DNA from 3 places in the Agrococcus citreus genome. Region 3 is predicted to be linked to each of the others. Evidence: predicted binding sites of a transcription regulator. Region 3 holds the regulator's gene; each other region holds the start of a gene.

Region 1 (3,267 bases), on a different contig from region 3:
TCACGCCCGGCATCGCGCTCGACGACGTGCCCATCGGCGTGGGCGAGATCGGCGTGCTCGAACCGGGCCGCGCATCCGCCATCGTGTCGGCCGAGCGGGGCGACGGCATCGCGATCCTGCTCGGCGGCGTGCCGCACCCGGAGGAGTTCGTGATGTTCTGGAACTTCGTCGGGCGCGACCACGCCGCGGTCGAGCGCGCTCGCGCCGCGTGGATGGCCGAGCGCGACGCAGCAGCGGAGGCGCGCCCGCGGTTCGGCGTCGTCGACGACGGCTCCGGCACGACGCTGCCGAGCCCGCGCATCCCGACCGTCGAGCTGCTGCCGCGCGGGCGCGCGAAGCGGCGCTAGCCCTTCGCCGCGAGCTCGGCGAGCGCGAGCGCCATCGGTGCCGGCTCCCAGTCGTGCCACGCGCCCGGCATGACCCGGAACAGCGCGCTCGGGATCGCGGCGGCGAGCATCTCGGCCGTCTCGGTCATGCCGGGGAACGTCTGCGCGCCGACCATCGTGAGCACCGGCACGGTGATGCGGGCGAACCGCTCGGCGGGCCCGAGCTCCTCCGCCCACGCGAGCGACCGGGCGTCGGCGCGGTAGGTGCGGCTGCCGGCCGCGATCTGCGGCCACTCCGGCATCGCGCGCGCCTGCTCGAGGAACTCGCGCGGCATGTCGCGCATGTACTCGACCTGCGCCGCCTCGAGGTCGCCGGCGTCGAGGTGGCGCAGGATGTCGCGCTCGAACGCCGCGGCGCCGCCGGTAAACTGCCCGATGGGCGCCTCCCAGAGCGCGAGCGCCGTGACCGGGAGCCCCGCGTCGGCCGCCGCGAGCGCGATCGAGCAGCCGGAGGAGTGCCCGACGAGCACGGCGCTGCCACCCACCTCGTCGATCGCCGCGGCGATCGCGGCGATCTCGCGCTCGAGCGTCAGATCGCCCTGCGCCTCGCTGTCGCCCCGCCCGAGCCGGTCGTAGACGAGCGTCTGCACGCCGTGCTCGGCAGCGAGGCGCGCCGTCTCGGTCGTGGTCGCATCCGTCGCCCGGAACGGCCCGGCACCGGCGACGAAGACGACGCCCGGTCCCTCCCCGTAGCGGTCGAACCCGATGCGGTCGCCCGCGCTGGTGTCGGCGAATTCGGTCATCGCTGCCTCATCTCGGTGTCGACGTCATCCTGGTCGTCGCGCGCCTTGGCCCGCAAGACGTCGGGGCTCTGCACCGCGACAGCACTGCAGCGCCCCCGTCACCTCACACTGACCCGGTATGAGTTCTCCACAGGATGCCGAAAATTCGAACTGGTCTTCGACTGCTTGGTAGAATGGAACGCATCGAAGGCCACCGCTGACGGTGGCCACAGCAGGTGTCCGATGGGGGGCCGACGATGGTGCAGCAGTCGCGGGGCAGGTCGCCGGAGGCGGCCGCTGTGCGCGGTGCGATCGACGTGCTGCGCTCTGCCGCCGATGCGCTGCTGAGGTCGTTCGAGGCGCTCGGCGATGCGCAGCGCTGGGACGCGCTCGCCGCGGTCGGTGAGCTCGCGAAGCACGCGGACGGGCTGGTGGTGCGGATGGCGGGCCTGGTGGAGCAGGCGCCGCCGGCGTTCGATGCGCCGTCGTCGACGCGCGCGTTCGGGTACCGCGACGCGGCCGACGCGCTGCGGCACGAGCTGGGCGTGACGTCCAGCCGGGCGAAGGCGATCATCCGGGTCGCGGTCGCAGCGACTCCGCGGCCGACCGCGGGCGGGGCGCCCTTCGAGCCGCGCTTCCCGCACGTCGCCGACGCGCTCGCCGACGGGTCGATCGGCATCGACCAGGCGCGCGTGATCGTCGAGCAGCTCGGCGAGGGCCGCGGGCGCATCGACGACGACGACCGGCGGTTCGCCGAAGCCTCCCTCGTCGGCGACGCGACCGGCCAGCCGGCAGGCGAGGTGGCTGGCGAGCGCGGCTATGACGACACGGCCCCGACGCCGCCGGAGGAGCTCGCCGCGACCGCGCGGCAGTGGCTGCTCGCGCTCGATCCAGACGGCGCAGAGCCGCGCGAGGAGCAGCAGATCGCGCAGCGCTCGTTCACGATCTCCCGCTGCACCGACGGCATGTTCCGCGGCCGGATCGTGCTCCCACCGGCCGAGGGCGCGCAGGTGCAGGCGGTGGTGCAGGCCTACAACTCGCCGCGCACCAGCAAGGACCCGACGGCGCCGGTCAACGACGACGGCCGCTCGCCCGAGCAGCGCTCCGCCGACGTGCTCGCCGGCCTGTTCGCCGCCCACGCCCGCTCCGGCGAGACGCCCCGACCCGGCGGCCGCCCGCCCACGCTGCTCGTCGCCGTCACGCAGGCCGATCTCGACGCGCACGCCGAGGGCCGACCTGGCGTGTGCGAGATCGTCGAGACCGGCGAGATCGTCCCCGTCCAGCTCGCCGCCCGCATGACGTGCGACGCAATCATCCAGACGGCGCTCGTCGACGACGACGGCCACGTCCTGAAGATGGGACGCCGCAAGCGCCTCTTCACCGCCATCCAGCGACTCGCGATCATCCTCCGCGACAAGCTCTGCCAGGGCGAGGGCTGCGGCGCGCCCGCTTCCTGGAACGACGTCCACCACGTCCGCACCTGGGCCGACGGCGGCCCCACCGACATCGACAACGGCATCCTGCTCTGCACACGCTGTCACCAGGACGTCCACGCCGGCCGCCAGCAGATCGAACGATCCGGCACCCGCTGGAAGGTCCGACGCACCCTGCTCCCACCCATCCGCAGACCACGCGGCACGCGACGACGCGCACCCGACGTGCACCCCACGGCGCCGTTCCCGGTCTCGACCGGGTAGCGGACGCGCGACCGCAACGGATCCGCTACGACTGCTTGGCGGCCGCCTTCGCTGCCTGCTTGGCCTTCCGCACCTCGGCGAGCGACTCCTGGTCGACGATGTCGGCCACCGAGCGCTTCGAGCCCTCCTCGCCGTACGGCGCCGAGGCATCCCGCCAGCCGGCGCCGTCGAAGCCCGCCCGCTTGCCGAGCAGCGCGAGGAAGATGCGCGCCTTCTGCTCGCCGAACCCGGGCAGCGCCTGCAGCCGGCGCAGCACCTCGGCACCATCGGGATCGCCGTCGCGCCAGATCGCCCCGGCATCGCCGCCCCACTCCTCTACGACCACGGCGGCGAGCTGCTGCACGCGCTTCGCCATCGAGCCGGGGAACCGGTGCACGGCGGGCTTCTCCGAGAACGCCGCCTGGAACACCTCCGGATCCATCTGCGCGATGTCGGATGCGTCGAGCCGGCCGAGCCGGTCGC
Region 2 (3,267 bases), on a different contig from region 3:
CATCGGCACCGCGGTCACGGCGAGCGAGCTGCGGTCCTCGAAGCGTTCCCGACTCCACGGCGCGCCGTGGCGGCATCCGGTCGACGCGGCGGCGATCCGCGAGACGCCGACGCTCGTGCTCACCGGCGGCTGGAACGAGGAGTACGAGGAGGTCGCGGCCGCGCTCGTCGGGCTCGGCGCCGTGCATGAGGTGCTGCCGGGCCACGGCCATCGCGTGATCGACCACCCGGACTGCTCGGCACGCATCCGCGCGTTCGTCGAGGCGGTCTAGAAGAGCGTCGCCGCCGCGAGCATCGACTCGCCGGACGTGCTGGGCAGCCGCTTCGCGCGGTTGCCCTCCTTCGCGCGATTGCTCGGCGCGACCGCCGAGATGCCGGTGCCGGGTGCGACGACCGTGCGACCGAGGCCGTGGCTGCGCTGCAGCGGTCGGATGCGGTCGCGCAGCCACGAGCGGTAGTCGGGGTGGGCGTAGGAGCCGAACCGGCCGCGCTCGTCGCGGTAGATGCGGTCGTAGAGCGGCAGCAGCTCGCTGTGCTCGGCGCGCAGCCACGCGAGGTACCACTCGCGAGCGCCCGGTCGGAGGTGCAGCGCGCTCGCGATCGCGCTCGTCGCCCCCGCGTCGGCGATCGCCGCGAAGGCCGTCTCGAGGTGGGCGCGCGTGTCGGTGAGGCCGGGCAGGATCGGCATCGCGAAGACCGCGCAGTCGAGCCCGGCGTCGCGCACGGCGCGCACCGTCTCGAGCCGCGAGCGCGTCGTCGGCGTGCCGGGCTCGACCTGCTGCTGCAGCTCGTCGTCGAAGATCGCGATCGACATCGCGATCGAGACGGGCACGTCGCGAGCGATCGATGCGAGCAGCGGCAGGTCGCGCCGCAGCAGCGTGCCCTTCGTGAGGATCGAGATCGAGGCGCCATGCCGGGCGAGCGCGCGCAGCACGCCGGGCATGAGCCGGTAGCGGCCCTCCGCGCGCTGGTACGGGTCGGTGTTCGTGCCGAGCTGCACAGCATCGACGTCGCGGCGCGCGCCGGCGAGCTCGCGCTCGAGCACCTCGACGATGTTCGCCTTCACGACGATGCGCGAGTCGAAGTCGGCCCCCGCGTCGAGGTCGAGGTACGTGTGGGTGTTGCGGGCGAAGCAGTAGCGGCACGCGTGCTGGCAGCCCCGGTAGGGGTTGATCGTCCAGGCGCCGCCCATGAAGCCGTCGCCGGCGACGTGGTTGAGCGCGCTCTTCGCCGTCACCTCGAGGAACGACGCCCCGTCGAACCCGGGCGTCGGCCACGACTCGAGCACGCTGCCGCGCTCCTCGAGCCCGGGCAGCGCATCCGCGTCGACGTGCGTAGCCGTCTGTCCCTCCCACCGCATGCACCCATTCGAACACACGTTCGAGCACCGCGCAAGGCGCATCGAGCGGCGATCGGTCCGCACGTCGAGCACCTGCACCGATCTGCGGGTGGCGTCGGCCCGCACCCGCACGGCGGTACCGGACGGCCCAGGCGTTCGCGGCGGCTAGGGTGCTGAGCGTGGGCATGACGGGGCGGATGCGCGTGCTCGCGTCCGCGCTCTGGGCCACGATGCTCGTCGCGACCGGCACCGTGCTGCTCGCCCGCGTGCTGCGGCCGGCCGTCGCCGGCTGGCTCGACATGCCGTTCGAGCAGGGCGGCTGGGCGGGTCTCGTCGCCGCGGCGACGGTCGCGACGGCGGTCCTCGGCGGCGCCTCGCTCTGGCACGCGCTCATGCTGCCGCGGCTCGTGCGCGTGCGGCACGTCGACTGGCTCATCGCGGCCCTCGGTGCCGGCATCGCGCTCCTCGCGGTCGCGATCGTCGTGGCCGCGGCGATCGACCCCGCGCTCGCCCGGGCGGCGCTGCTGCTCGCGCTCCCGCTCTGGATCGCGGGCCTCGGGGTGGGGGTGCTCGCGCTCGCGATGCTGCTGCACGCCCGGCTCGCGCAGCGCGCGCCCGTGCCCGCCACCGTGCTGATCCTCGGGGCGGGGCTCCGCGGCCGCGACGTCGGGCCGCTGCTGCGCCGCCGCGTCGAGCGGGGCGCGCAGGTGTGGTGCGCAGCGCTCGAGCATCAACCGGATGCGCGGATCGTCGTCTCGGGCGGCCAGGGCGCCGACGAGGTGCGCACCGAGGCGTCGGCGATGGCCGAGCACCTCGAGCGGCAGCTCGGCGTGCCGGCGTCGGTCATCGACCTCGAGGAGGCATCGACGACGACGCGCGAGAACCTGCGGCTCTCGCGGCCGCTCGTGCGGGCGCCCCTCGCGGTCGTCACGAGCGAGTACCACGCCTACCGCACCGCGGGGCTGCTCGCCGAGGCGGGCATGCAGGGCACGGTCGTCGGCGCCTGGACCCGCCCCTCCTACCGCCCGGGCGCGATCGTGCGGGAGGCGCTCGCGATCGCCGCCGACCTCCGCTGGTGGTGCCTCGGCGCGGCGCTCGCCCTCGAGGCGCTCGCCGTGTGGGCGCTGCTGTCCACCTCGTAGCGGCAGGGGCGGCCCGGGCGCCGCCGTAGGATTGAGCGAACCCCCGCCGCCGAGGAGGAGACGCATGTCCGAGATCACTCGCGAGGAGGTCCAGCACCTGGCTGGACTCGCTCGCATCGCGCTCACCGACGACGAGGTGACGAGCCTCACGACCGAGCTCTCCGCCATCGTCGACGCGATCGCCACCGTCCGCGAGATCGCCGGCGACGACGTCCCGGCGACGAGCCACCCCGTGCCGCTCACGAACGTGCTGCGCGACGACGCCGTCGGCGAGACGCTCACGCACGAGCAGGCCTTCGCCGGCGCCCCGAGCCACGACGGCGAGCGCTTCCGCGTCTCGGCCATCCTGGGGGAGGAGCAGTGAGCGCCGACCTCACCCGCCTCGCCGGCCACGAGCTCGCGGGACTGCTCGCCGCCGGCGACGTCTCGAGCGTCGAGGCCACCCAGGCGCACCTCGACCGCATCGCGGCGGTGGACGGCGAGATCCACGCCTTCCTGCACGTCAACGACGGCGCGCTCGAGCAGGCGCGCGCGATCGACGAGCGACGTGCCGCGGGCGAGGAGCTGCACCCGCTCGCGGGCGCCCCCGTCGCGATCAAGGACGTGCTCTGCACGATCGGCATGCCCTCGACGTCGGGCTCGCGCATCCTCGAGGGCTGGATCCCGCCCTACGACGCGACCGTCGTCGCTCGCCTCAAGGCGGCCGGCCTCGTCGCCCTCGGCAAGACGAACATGGACGAGTTCGCCATGGGCTCGTCGACCGAGCACTCCGCCTATGGACCCACGC
Region 3 (3,267 bases):
CGATCGCCGCGCGCACGGCCTCGGGCGTGAGGGTGAAGTCGTCCGCGCGCGGCACGCGCAGCCACCGCATCCCGACTCCCTGCGCGAGCAGCGGGTACATCGAGTAGGTGGGCGTGAACGACAGCAGCGTCCTGCCGGGGCCGCCGAAGGCCTGCAGGACGTGCTGCAGGACCTCGTTCGAGCCGTTGCCCGCCCACAGCTGCTCGGGCTCGAGGCCGTGCCCGAGGTAGTCGGCGAAGGCGCGGCGGAGCACGTCGAACTCGCGGTCCGGGTAGCGGTTCGCGTCGGGCAGCGCCCGCGCGATCTCCTGCACGATGTCGAGCGCCACGGCCTCGGGCACGCGATAGGCGTTCTCGTTGACGTTGAGCCTCACGGGCACGTCGAGCTGCGGAGCGCCGTACGGCGTCAGCCCTCGCAGGTCGTCGCGGATGGGGAGGTCGTCGAGGCTCGTCACCGAACCAGCCTAGGACGACCCGCGACCGCCGCCGCGACCGGCGCGTCAGCGCGAGTAGTGCGCGGGGATGGCGAGCTGCTCGCCGGGCTGGATCGCGCCGGCGATGCCGTTGAGCATCTCGATCTCGGCGACGACGTCGCGCGGGTCTGCCTCGGGGGCGACGTTCGCGGCGATCTGCCACAGCGACTGGCCGGGGAGCACCGTGATGTGCTCGAACTCGGCGGACTGCGCCGACGACGAGGCGACGGCGCCCGTGAGGGCGTCGCCGAGCACGCCTGCACCGGCGAGGGTGCCGGCGGCGAGGACGGGGGCGGCGACCAGCAGCGCGAGGGCACGCCGGCCGCGCGGCGTCATGCGCACGCGGAAGGTCGGGGTGCCGGTGGTCGTTGCGATGGCGATGGCAGTCATGGCCTGCTCCTCTCGTGGGACTCGCGGCCGGTGCTCGGCCGGGAGCACCGGCCACGAATCTCTGTTTCGAACCTATCTTCGACTGGTGGTTCGAGTCAAGCCCCGATGCTGAGGATTCGCTACCCCTGGCGTCGGCGACACGCTCGAACGTCCGTCTGATCCGGGCGCTCCGTCGGATACGCTTTCGAACCAGGACGAGTCCACCAGGCACCACTGACATGGCGTCCCGGGCCAACGAGAGCAGGCATCATGGCGAGGCAGCTGACGGAGAAGCAGCAGGCGATCCTGCAGATGATCCAGAGCGCGGTGCGACAGCGCGGCTACCCGCCGAGCTACCGCGAGATCGGCGACGCCGTCGGGCTCTCCTCGCTCTCGAGCGTCACGCACCAGCTCGGGCAGCTCGAGCTGCAGGGCTACATCCGTCGGGACCCGTCGCGGCCGCGCACGATCGAGGTGCTCGTCGACGACGAGACCGACGAGACCGTCGGCAGCATCCAGCAGGCGTCGTTCGTCCCGCTCGTGGGACGGATCGCGGCCGGGATCCCGATCACCGCCGAGGAGCAGGTCGAGGACGTCTTCCCGCTCCCGAAGCAGCTCGTCGGCACCGGCGACCTCTTCATGCTCAAGGTGGTCGGCGACTCCATGATCGATGCCGCCATCTGCGACGGCGACTGGGTCGTCGTGCGGCAGCAGCGCACGGCCGACAACGGCGACATCGTCGCGGCGATGCTCGACGGCGAGGCGACCGTCAAGGTCTTCAAGCAGCGCGACGGCCACACGTGGCTGCTGCCGCGGAACTCGGCGTTCGAGCCGATCCTCGGCGACGAGTCCGACGTGCTCGGTCGCGTCGTCGCGGTGCTGCGCGCGGTCTAGGAGGAGCTAGACCGCCCGGAACTCGTCGAGCTGCGCGAGCGCCGCCGGCGTGACCTTCGCCTCGACGCGCGTGCCCGCCTCCTCGTAGGCCTCGTGCAGCACCTCGAAGCGGTCGTGCAGCATCGCGATGATGTCTCCCCGGTCGAACGGCACGAGCAGCGACACCGCCACGTCCGGCCGCGGCAGCAGCTCGGCGATCGCGGCGAGGATCGCGTCGATCCCGTCGCCCGTCCTCGCGGAGGCGAAGATGGCGTCGGGCTGCAGGCCCCGCAGCACGAGCCGCTCGTCGTCGCCGATCAGGTCGGCCTTGTTGAACACGACGATCTCGGGGATCGATCGTGCGCCGGTCTCGCCCAGCACGTCGCGGACCGTGGCGATCTGCGCGGCCGGGTCGGGGTGGCTCGCGTCGACGACGTGCACGATGACGTCGGACTCGGTGACCTCCTCGAACGTCGATCGGAACGCCTCCACGAGCTGGTGCGGCAGGTTGCGCACGAACCCGACCGTGTCGGCGATCGTGAACTCTCGGCCGTCGGGCGTGCCCGTGCGCCGCACGGTGGCGTCGAGGGTCGCGAAGAGCGCGTTCTCGACCAGCACGCCGGCGCCCGTGATGCGGTTGAGCAGGCTCGACTTGCCGGCGTTCGTGTAGCCGACGATCGCGACGCCCGGCACCTCGAAGCGATCGCGGTTCGCGCGCTTCGCCTGGCGCGCGGGCGCGAAGCCCTTGATCTGCTTGCGCAGCCGCGCCATGCGCGTGTGGATGCGCCGGCGGTCGAGCTCGATCTTCGTCTCACCGGGGCCGCGCGAGCCCATGCCCGCGCCCTGGCCGCCGACCTGGCCACCCGCTTGGCGCGACATCGACTCGCCCCAGCCGCGCAGGCGCGGCAGCAGGTACTCGAGCTGCGCGAGCTCGACCTGCGCCTTGCCCTCCCGGCTCTTCGCGTGCTGGCTGAAGATGTCGAGGATGACCGCGGTCCGGTCGATGACCTTGACCTTCACCTTGTCCTCGAGCGCGCGACGCTGGCTCGGCGAGAGCTCGCTGTCGGCGATCACGGTGTCGGCGCCGAGCTCCTTGACGATCTCGGCGAGCTCCTCGGCCTTGCCTCGCCCGACGTAGGTCGCGGGGTCGGGGTTCGGACGGCGCTGCAGCATGCCGTCGAGCACGAGGGCGCCAGCGGTCTCGGCGAGCGCCGCGAGCTCGCGCAGCGAGTTCTCGGCGTCCTCGGCGCCGCGGGCGCCACCGGAGTAGACCCCGACGAGCACGACGTTCTCGAGGCGCAGCTGCCGGTACTCGACCTCGGTGACGTCCTCGAGCTCGGTGCGGAGCCCGTCGACCCGTCGCAGCGCCGCGCGGTCCTGGCGCTCGAGCTGCTCGCCGTCGAAGCCGTCGTCGAGCCCGGCGCCGGGGCCAGTCTCGAGGTCGTCGTCCTGGAGCGCCTGCGCGCGCTCGCCCCAGGCCAGGATGCGCTCCGTCGCGCGTCCGGGACCTGTGGCTTCGGTCTCGTGCGGTGCTGCCATGCTGCGTCCTTCGC

The links. The regulator LexA, encoded in region 3, represses DNA repair genes until DNA is damaged. The targets are predictions, from matches to a motif close to TCGAACANNTGTTCGA.
Region 1: a site for LexA is predicted at 1,275-1,290, ahead of ABD106_RS09300 (HNH endonuclease signature motif containing protein). Genes of this name have one in related genera too.
Region 2: a site for LexA is predicted at 1,368-1,383, ahead of ABD106_RS01160 (Rv2578c family radical SAM protein). Genes of this name have one in related genera too.

Annotation. Positions count from the first base shown of each region.
Region 1 is NZ_BAAAKK010000005.1:108,618-111,884, reverse strand. It holds gene ABD106_RS09310 (pirin family protein) at 1-347, shown strand, start outside; gene ABD106_RS09305 (alpha/beta fold hydrolase) at 344-1,129, opposite strand; gene ABD106_RS09300 (HNH endonuclease signature motif containing protein) at 1,408-2,805, shown strand; gene ABD106_RS09295 (HhH-GPD-type base excision DNA repair protein) at 2,831-3,267, opposite strand, start outside.
Region 2 is NZ_BAAAKK010000001.1:240,683-243,949, forward strand. It holds gene ABD106_RS01155 (alpha/beta hydrolase) at 1-271, shown strand, start outside; gene ABD106_RS01160 (Rv2578c family radical SAM protein) at 268-1,359, opposite strand; gene ABD106_RS01165 (YdcF family protein) at 1,524-2,480, shown strand; gene gatC (Asp-tRNA(Asn)/Glu-tRNA(Gln) amidotransferase subunit GatC) at 2,545-2,844, shown strand; gene gatA (Asp-tRNA(Asn)/Glu-tRNA(Gln) amidotransferase subunit GatA) at 2,841-3,267, shown strand, end outside.
Region 3 is NZ_BAAAKK010000006.1:21,586-24,852, forward strand. It holds gene ABD106_RS13230 (histidinol-phosphate transaminase) at 1-454, opposite strand, end outside; gene ABD106_RS13235 (hypothetical protein) at 500-862, opposite strand; gene lexA (transcriptional repressor LexA) at 1,112-1,735, shown strand; gene hflX (GTPase HflX) at 1,742-3,253, opposite strand.